Regions from separate parts of the Halomonas sp. GT genome, predicted to be linked through region 1. Evidence: riboswitches for the same ligand, from Rfam matches in the RefSeq annotation. Region 1 holds a riboswitch; the other holds the start of a gene.
What was found. A riboswitch is a leader RNA that binds a small molecule or an ion and turns the genes downstream of it on or off. The one in region 1 is predicted to bind thiamine pyrophosphate.
Positions count from the first base shown of each region.

Region 2: another riboswitch for thiamine pyrophosphate. It lies ahead of thiM (hydroxyethylthiazole kinase); the one in region 1 lies ahead of B6A39_RS13500 (sodium:solute symporter).

Region 1 is NZ_CP020562.1:2,919,809-2,924,306, reverse strand. It holds gene B6A39_RS13515 (CoA-acylating methylmalonate-semialdehyde dehydrogenase) at 1-1,264, shown strand, start outside; gene B6A39_RS13510 (hypothetical protein) at 1,314-2,009, opposite strand; gene B6A39_RS13505 (peroxidase-related enzyme) at 2,209-2,790, shown strand; TPP riboswitch at 2,890-2,997, shown strand; gene B6A39_RS13500 (sodium:solute symporter) at 2,987-4,375, shown strand; gene corA (magnesium/cobalt transporter CorA) at 4,410-4,498, shown strand, end outside.
Region 2 is NZ_CP020562.1:221,334-225,831, reverse strand. It holds gene B6A39_RS01105 (cupin domain-containing protein) at 1-95, shown strand, start outside; gene B6A39_RS01100 (DUF6164 family protein) at 144-509, opposite strand; gene gloA (lactoylglutathione lyase) at 511-1,044, opposite strand; gene B6A39_RS01090 (DUF2237 family protein) at 1,318-1,692, shown strand; gene B6A39_RS01085 (hypothetical protein) at 1,851-2,195, shown strand; TPP riboswitch at 2,251-2,346, shown strand; gene thiM (hydroxyethylthiazole kinase) at 2,371-3,180, shown strand; gene thiE (thiamine phosphate synthase) at 3,170-3,784, shown strand; gene B6A39_RS01070 (LysR family transcriptional regulator) at 3,781-4,498, shown strand, end outside.

The sequences.
Region 1 (4,498 bases):
CGAAAATACTGCTGAATTAGCCGCGCTGATTACGGAAGAGCACGGTAAAACCCTGCCTGACGCTGAGGGTGAAGTGGGGCGCGGTTTAGAAGTCGTTGAGCACGCTTGTTCAATTACGTCGCTGCAGCTGGGTGAGCTGGCGGAAAACGCCGCGAATGAAGTCGATGTTTACACCATGCACCAGCCATTGGGCGTTGGCGCAGGCATTACCGCCTTCAACTTCCCGATAATGCTGCCCTGTTTTATGTTCCCGCTAGCCATCGCAACGGGAAATACCTTTGTATTGAAACCGTCTGAGCAAGATCCTAGTTCCACCATGCGACTGGTTGAACTTGCCCATGAGGCGGGCGTCCCGGCAGGCGTTTTAAACGTAGTCCATGGCGGCCCAGATGTTGCCAACCAGATCGCCGATCATCAGGATATTAAAGCACTTTCGTTTATTGGCTCGACCCATGTGGGCTCCTTGCTTTACAACCGTGCAGCCGCCGCAGGTAAGCGTATGCAGTCGATGATGGGAGCTAAAAACCACTGTGTTGTCATGCCGGATGCCAACCGTAGTCAGGCGATTGATAGCCTACTTGGTTCGGCGTTTGGTGCTGCTGGTCAGCGCTGCATGGCTAACTCGGTTGTCGTGCTAGTAGGCGAGGCTCGTGAGTGGCTAAAAGATATTGAGGAAGGCGCACGTAGCATGAAAGTCGGTCCTGGCACTCAGCGCGATGCAGACCTAGGGCCGCTTGTCTCACCTCAAGCGAAAGAGCGCGTTGAACGCCTGATTACAGCAGGTGAAAAAGAGGGCGCTAAACTACTGGTAGACGGCCGTGGCTGCACGGTAGATGGCTATCCAAACGGTAATTTTGTTGGCCCAACGCTGTTTGCCGATGTGACCGCTGATATGACGGTGTACCGGGAAGAGATTTTTGGTCCAGTGCTGTGTGTGGTCAGTGTGGAAACGCTGGATGACGCCATTGCGTTTATCAACGCTAACCCTAACGGCAACGGTACGTCGATATTTACCAACTCAGGCTGGGTAGCTCGGCGCTTTGAAACCGACATCGACGTAGGCCAAATTGGTATCAACGTTCCGATTCCTGTACCCGTCGCGTACTTCAGCTTTACGGGTTCGCGAGCTTCCAAGCTTGGCGACTTGGGGCCGAATGGCAAGCAGGCAATTACCTTCTGGACGCAAACCAAAACGGTCACGGCCCGCTGGTTTGAGCCAGAAAATGTATCTAGTGGGATTAATAGCACTATTTCGTTGAGTTAATTGCACTATGTAAAAGCCCCGCAATAAGTGGGGCTTTTACAGTGTCGACTCAAGTATCCTGAAATAGTGGCAGGCTTCTTTTTAGGAGCTGGCCGATAGGGCCAAGCTGACTGGCGTGCATGACAAGAATGGTCGGAGTGACAGTTTGCGTTTTTGCATTGTGAGGAACTAGCAGCGCAAATTCACCTTCTTCGAGATGAAATTCATGGAGCTCACGCAAGCCATCGGGTGTTTCGCACTGAGAGCAGCGGTAGTTATCATCTTCGCCATAAACTAAGCGATGATACATCTTGAAGAGCGTATAAATGGCTAAACCGCCTTTCAAAGCAGGCCAGCGGGAAGGCGTACTGCGCAGCGTATCAGAAACAATGCTGCCCTCGGCTTCTGCGTTGGCGAATACGCTAGCCAGTGGTGCTGAAAGAAGCGACGTGTTAGCGCTTAACGACGTCTCGTGTTCTTGAGGGTTCGAGGAGACCTCGTTAACCACTCGGTGGAAATCATCTAACGAGGCAAGCGGAAAGTCTTTGTGCTTTAGATCACTTGGCTCGAAGCCGCCGTTTTCCCAGCCATGGATAACGCGGAGCGTAGCACGCGCTTGATGCATAGGCAGTGCGAGAAGGATGTGTAGCATTATCCGAATATGAAGCTGTCGCTCATCAGTGTCGTTTTTAAACGCACAATAAGGGTCCGCAAAAAGAGTATGCAAGCGCCCAGGCGTATGCTCTTTGGCTTCGGAATAATGCATATTGGTGTCCCTGTTAATTGCCGCTTGACGCATTCACTGCACGGCTTATATGTCATTGAATAGTTGAGAGTATGGACAGCGTTAGCCGCGATTGAAAGTCACTTTGTTTAGTATTTTGTTACCGAATCGCGTTATCCAACAACATAATTGTTTAATCAAAACAAAAATTTAAAGCTAAATCAGGAAATGAGGTGTAACGATGACTAATCGACTGAGCCGTTTTCGTGTACCAGAAACGCTGGATGAGCTGCCTGACGATATCCGTGATGCAATATTAAAAGTACAAAGCAAGGCGGGATTTGTGCCCAATGTGTTCTTAATGCTGGCGCACCGCCCTGAGGAGTTTCGTGCTTTCTTTGCTTATCACGATGCTTTGATGGAGCGTGAATCTGACACGCTGACTAAAGCTGAGAAAGAAATGATTGTTGTGGCCACCAGTGCTCGCAATCGTTGCCTCTATTGTGTTGTTGCCCATGGCGCGTTATTGAGAATTTATAGTAAAGACCCTTTAGTCGCTGACAATGTCGCTATCAATCATCTGACGGCAGGGCTGAGCGAACGCCATCGTATAATGCTGGATTTTGCATTGCACTGTGGGATTGAGATTGGTGAGTTTTCTACTATGTGGCAAACAACATTAGAGCAAGCAGGTTTTACGCTAGAGGATTGTTGGGATATTGGCGCCATTGCTGCTTTTTTCGGTATGTCGAATCGGTTAGTTACAATGGCGGGTACGCCCCCCAACGAGGAGTTTTATTTGATGGGACGCCTGCCACGCTAGTAGGGAAAAGACGCACACCTAGGCGTTACTCGCCGACATATTTTACTAACGCCCAGCCTTTACTAACGAGTCGCTTTCGCCGAGGATAGCGTCTCCATTCACTGTCGCCAGGGGAGCCCGCACCTGTTGGGCTGAGAATGCGCACTGCGCAGACCCTGGAACCTGATCCGGTTCATACCGGCGGAGGAAGTGCGACATGCCTTACCTAACGTCAGCCGTACTTGGTGCGGCGCTACTCTGTTTCGCTTTTCTGGGCCTGCGTGCACGCCATGTGCAAGGGTCGCTTGATGACTATGTTACGGCACGAAACTCACAAACTGCGTCCACATTGGGGTTCTCTTTTCTAGCATCGGGAATGGGTGCCTGGATTCTATTTGCGCCGCCTGAAATTGGTGCCTTTGTTGGTCCGTTAGCGTTGGCAGGATATGCCATTGGCTCTGCGCTGCCGTTTATCGTGTTGGGGTTGTACGGGCCAAAAATTCGTCGCGCATTGCCGGAAGGCAGAAGCATCGCCGAATTTGCCCACGCTTGTTACGGTAAAGGTGTGCGCCATTGGGTGTTACTAGTGTCCGTGGCCTATATGGGCTGTTTTTTAGCAGCGGAGCTGACAGCGATAGGTGCTATTACCGCGCTGCTTTCAGATGTACCTCCCGCACTGGTGATTATTGGCGTTGCGCTCACTACCTTGGTGTATACGGTGATTGGTGGATTGCGTGCAAGCCTCGCAACTGATCGTTGGCAGGCATGGCTTTTGCTGGCCCTGTTATTAGCCGTGGGTAGCGTTGCGATTTGGCGGTTACCAACCATGCCGAATGACGCAGTCATGCCCTCTATTCCTATCGCAAGTGCGCTTAGTGTTGCTCTAACGCTCGTGATTGCGGTAACCGCCGCCAATCTTTTTCACCAAGGCTATTGGCAGCGTGTATGGGCTGCCCAGGATGATCAGAGTTTAGGTCGAGGCGCTTGGCTAGGCGGTGGTTTGACCGTGCTTGTTGTGATGGTAATTGGTGGTGTCGGTATAATGGCCGCCATGAGCGGTGTTTCGCTAGGAGAACCACCTATTCCTTTCTTTGCGTTGTTAACAGATGCGCCTGCCTGGGTGGCATTACCTGCATTAGTCTTGGCAGTCACGCTAGTGACCTCAAGTGTCGATACGCTGCAAAACGGTATAGCGTCCCTGATAGTTGGGCGTGGCGGTGAACAACATGCAGCATCTTTAACTACCGCACGTTGGATAACGGTCGCAATGATGGTGCCGGTGGTATTTATTGCACTGCAAGGACTGTCAGTGCTGCGACTCTTTTTGATAGCTGACCTACTTTGCGCTGCCATCGTGGTGCCTGTGCTGCTCGGCCTGTGGCAACGTATGACACCAGTGGCGGCGATTGGTGGCGGTATCGCTGGATTGGTAGGGGCAATACTGCCGGGATGGCTAAGCCAGGGAAGCATCGCAGCTGGCATCATGGCGGCTACCTTTCCAGGCAGTATTCCAACGTTAGGGCCTTTTTTAGGGGCATTGCTGGCGTCTATAGTCGTCAGCATGACACTGGCATACTTGCCTAATCGTCAAAACGTTAGGACGTAACGTTAAGCCGTGAGCCAACTTAACAGGGACGATCATGATTCGCAGCCTACTAACGACGTCAGACGGTGATGTGCGCGAAGGCGATGAACGCCTAGTAGATGACTGGCAAGCAATGCCCGGCAG
Region 2 (4,498 bases), 1.5 Mb from region 1:
CAGTAGGTGCGGCACCTCAGTTACGTGCGGGTAATGAAGGCGTGCAGCTTTATCTAAAGCGCGGACATTTAGCTGCTGTCAATCTACCCAACTAATCTGAAAAACTAATTTGAAAAGCCAATCTACAAAACCGTTTTACACATTTAGTTTACCAAGCCAATAAACGGCAGCAGCGTTAATAGGGCGATCAGCACCACGGCGACCATTACCAGTACAACTTGCACGGGGTGGGCGAGGAAGCGCCGCCATAATGTTGGCGCATTGCCACTGGCAACCGCTTCTTCGTGCTCTCGCCGGGCTTTGGCTTGACGCTTTTCCTGATATGCCGCCAATGCCGCTTCAGCGTCCTCGCGCTGAGCGGTATTACGCAGCCAAATTGCATCGACACCCAGGCGAAAAAATCCTGCCTGGGTTTCATAGACATCAAAGCCCTGCTCATCTAGCAATTGGCGTACTTCTAACGCCTCTTCATCGGTCACATGGCGCAGCCGAAACAGCAAGTGGGCCATGTTAGTCGCCCTTGGCCGCCATGCGATCTGCCTGAATCACCTCGATCCAGTAGCCATCTGCATCTTTGACAAAGATAACGTCTTTCATCTTGCCCTGGTCCGCGCGCTTGACGAATGTCACCTCATGTTCATCAAACCATGCTTGAGCAGCGTCTAGGTCAGGCACACTAAAGCAGATATGACCGAACCCTTGGGGTTCAGCGTTACCATCGTGATAGGCAAAATCCTGCTGATCTTCTGTGCCCCAATTATGCGTCAACTCCAGCAAGCCTTTCTGACTGAAGGTCCAGGCAGTGCGTGCTTGAGTATCTTCCGGCACGTTATCGCTGATTTCGAGATTGGCTAGAAAATAGAGCGAAAATTGCATCTCTTCAAAATCCAGCCGGCGTAGTACCTGCATTCCAAATACCTTGGAGTAGAACGCTAGCGCACGTTCGGGATCTTTCACCCGCAACATCGTGTGATTTAAGCGAAACCCTTGGGTTTGCGGCGCAACGGACACGACTCCGGGATGTTGTTCGCCTTGAAACGACATAAGCTTCTCCTTTCACAAGTACGTATTTCTACAGGGATGTATTTCCACAAGTACGTATTCACATAGACGCGTATTCAAACAAAGACGTTGACGAATCTCAAAACCTGTACAAAACTTTAACAACCTGTAATGGTCAGTCAGTTTTATAGTATGCGGCTTATCAATTCCTGATTCGAATACCTTACATCAACATGCTGTATTAGTACCGTAATGGTGGGCTCCGTTTAGATGTTTCTGGCCCGCTCTCTGTGCGTCTATGAAAGAGGAGCCAACATGTCTCGTGACCGCAACGTGCTGGGTGAACCATTAACCCCTTGCTGCCATGACCCTAAAGCCGGTTTTTACCGCGATGGTTTTTGCCGCACCGGGCCTGACGATGCTGGCACACATTCCGTATGCGCGATGGTAACCGAAGAATTTTTAACGTTTTCAAGAGCCCAAGGCAATGATCTAGTGACTCCACGCCCAGAATATGGGTTTCCGGGCCTAAAACCGGGTGACCGCTGGTGCATCTGTGCCAGCCGTTGGCAAGAGGCTGCCCAGGTCGGGCTAGCCCCACCGGTTGTCCTTTCTGGTACCCATGAAAAAACACTCGAAATTGTTCCACTCATCACGCTGCGGCAGCATGCACTAGACGCTGTTTATTAGGCCGCACAGGGTATGAACTTCTGGAATTTTTATGCAAATCTTCTACACTAAAAAATCTTAACCTTTATGACATTGGATGATTGTTAATTCCGATATCTGTTACGTTTCTGTAGAGAATATTGTGATGCCCCATTGAAGGCAGCCACTTGGAGTTTGTCATGACCTCGATTGATATGACCCTCGGCGACCACCTAACGTTAAAGCAGTTAGCCCATGCCATAAACAATGGCTTTTCACCGATTGTGGAAGTTGAATCAATGGACGGTATCTATAAGGTTCGCTTCCATCACGCTAATGGTGTTTCTGATTTAACCAATGCCCAGGGCCATGTCAGCACGTTTTTGGGCACCGGTGAAATTCGCGACACACTTGGTCAACTTGGCCTCACTCATGGTGTGCTTACGTTTGCCGACCAGTGTGGCGATGAAATGATTGGTGTCGAGGGTAAAGCGATAACGCCTGATGAGATGCTCACCTACGGAACACGCATCTCGTTTCGTTGATATTTGCTCATAGCGTTTCCCAGGCTTTACAGATTGATCTAAGCCAAGGATAGTACCATCACGACAGGGGCGCCCTTGCTTAACGGGCTGAGAAGCACCCTTTGAACCTGAACCGGATAACACCGGCGTAGGGAGTCGTGGTGCAACTGCATCACCTCCCAGCCGGGAGGATATTATGCCTTCACGCCCACTCGGCGATTATCTCCGCGATCTGCGCGCTGCCACACCGCTGGTACATTGCATTACCAACTATGTGGCGATGAATAGCACCGCTAACTTGCTATTGGCGACAGGTGCTTCCCCCGCCATGCTGCATGCTCAAGAAGAAGTGGCTGAGTTCACGGCTATGTCTGGCGCGCTATCCATCAATATTGGCACCCTTTCCTCTCCCTGGGCTGACGCCATGGTAATTGCCGCGCGCATTGCTCATGAAAACGATATTCCGTGGGTGCTTGACCCTGTAGCTGTTGGTGCTACCACATTTCGCCTGCGTGTTTGCGAGACGCTGCTGGCTTATCAGCCTAGCGTTATTCGTGGCAACGCCTCAGAAATTCAATCACTTAACGGACTCGCCAGCCAAGGGCGTGGAGTCGATGCGACTGCTAGCACCCAAGAAGCTACAACCGCAGCCATTGCGTTAGCACAGCGGCATCACTGCGTGGTGGCGGTCACTGGCGAGAGCGATTTCATCACCGATGGCACGGATCATTATCGGCTTAAAGGTGGGCACGCACTCATGCCACGTGTGACTACCTTGGGCTGCGGATTGAGTGCGCTGGTGGCAAGCTTTGTGGCCGCAAACCGCGAGCAGCCGCTGGCGGCCAGCCTGGCCGCTTTGGCGTGTTTCAGCATCGCTGGAAGCCGCGCAGGCGAGCAGGCTCAAGGCCCTGGCAGTTTCCAAGTGGCGCTATTGGACGCGCTGTATCAGTTATCCCCTGACGACCTTTCGACTCTTGCTCAATGGGAGGCGGTGCATGCCGTTTGATCTTTCGCTCTATTTAGTCACCGATACGGGTCTATGCGCTGGCATGGGCCTGGAAAAAACGGTTGAAGCTGCTGTACAGGGTGGCATTACCATGGTGCAACTGCGTGATAAACACGCTAGTGACGAGCACATGATCGCCCAGGCCAAACGTCTCAAAGCGCTGTTAGCAGGTAGCGGCGTTCCACTGATCATTAATGACCGCCTGAGCGTGGCTGTAGCCAGTCAGGCCGATGGCTTACATGTCGGGCAAAGCGACACGGCTGTTCAAGAAGCGCGAACCACACTCGGCCAGCACGCCATTATCGGGCTTTCAATTAACACTCTAGCCCAACTTCAGAAGGCTCCCATCGAGTTGCTCAATTACGTCGGTTTAGGGCCTGTGTTTGCGACGGGCAGTAAACAAGACCACGCCCAGCCAATTGGCTTTGATGGGCTGGCACAGCTTGCCAATGCTTGCCAACTCCCATGTGTCGCGATTGGCGGGTTAAAAGCTGAACACATGGCTCACGTGAAAGCTGCTGGGGCAAACGGTGTTGCGGTTATTTCTGCTATTTGTGGCCAGCCAGACCCCCGCCTGGCTGCACAGGCGTTCCACGCGCAATGAACCAGCTCGACCATATTGCTGCGTTTGTAAAGGTCGCTGAGATGGGTAGCTACACCCGCGCGGCCGAAGCGCTAGATCTTTCCCGCACTCGGATATCTCGCCAAGTAATGGCGCTTGAAGAGGCATTAGGTGCTCGGCTTATTCAGCGTACCACTCGGCGGCTACATCTTACTGAAGCGGGCGAACGCTATCTCGTTCGTGCACAAAGCATTTTGATCGCTTTAGACGAGGCAGCGGCAGAAATCGGCAGTGGCACCAGTACGGTAAGCGGGCAGTTGCGCATCAATGGCCCGATGAGCTTCGGCACACGCTATCTTTCGCCGCTGGTTGCACAGTTTATGCAGACGCACCCAGGGCTTGAGGTGCGTTTGGATCTAAACGACCGCCGCGTTGATTTGCTGGAAGAGGGCTACGATGTCGCCATTCGCATTGGCAACCTACCCGACTCTAGCTTAGTGGCGCGGCGGCTCACCAAGTGCCGGATGCTGTTTTGCGCGTCACCTGATTACCTCGCTCAGCATGGCACGCCGCTGACTAGTAACGACTTGGCATCTCACCGCTGCCTTCGCTACCGAAGCGGCCAAAACAGTGGCGATTGGAGGATTGGTCATCAACTACTTAGTGTTTCTGGCCCCCTAGAGAGTAATAATGGGGATATGCTGACGCATGCTGCTGAAGCAGGCTTAGGGATAGCGCAACAGCCCAGCTTTTTAG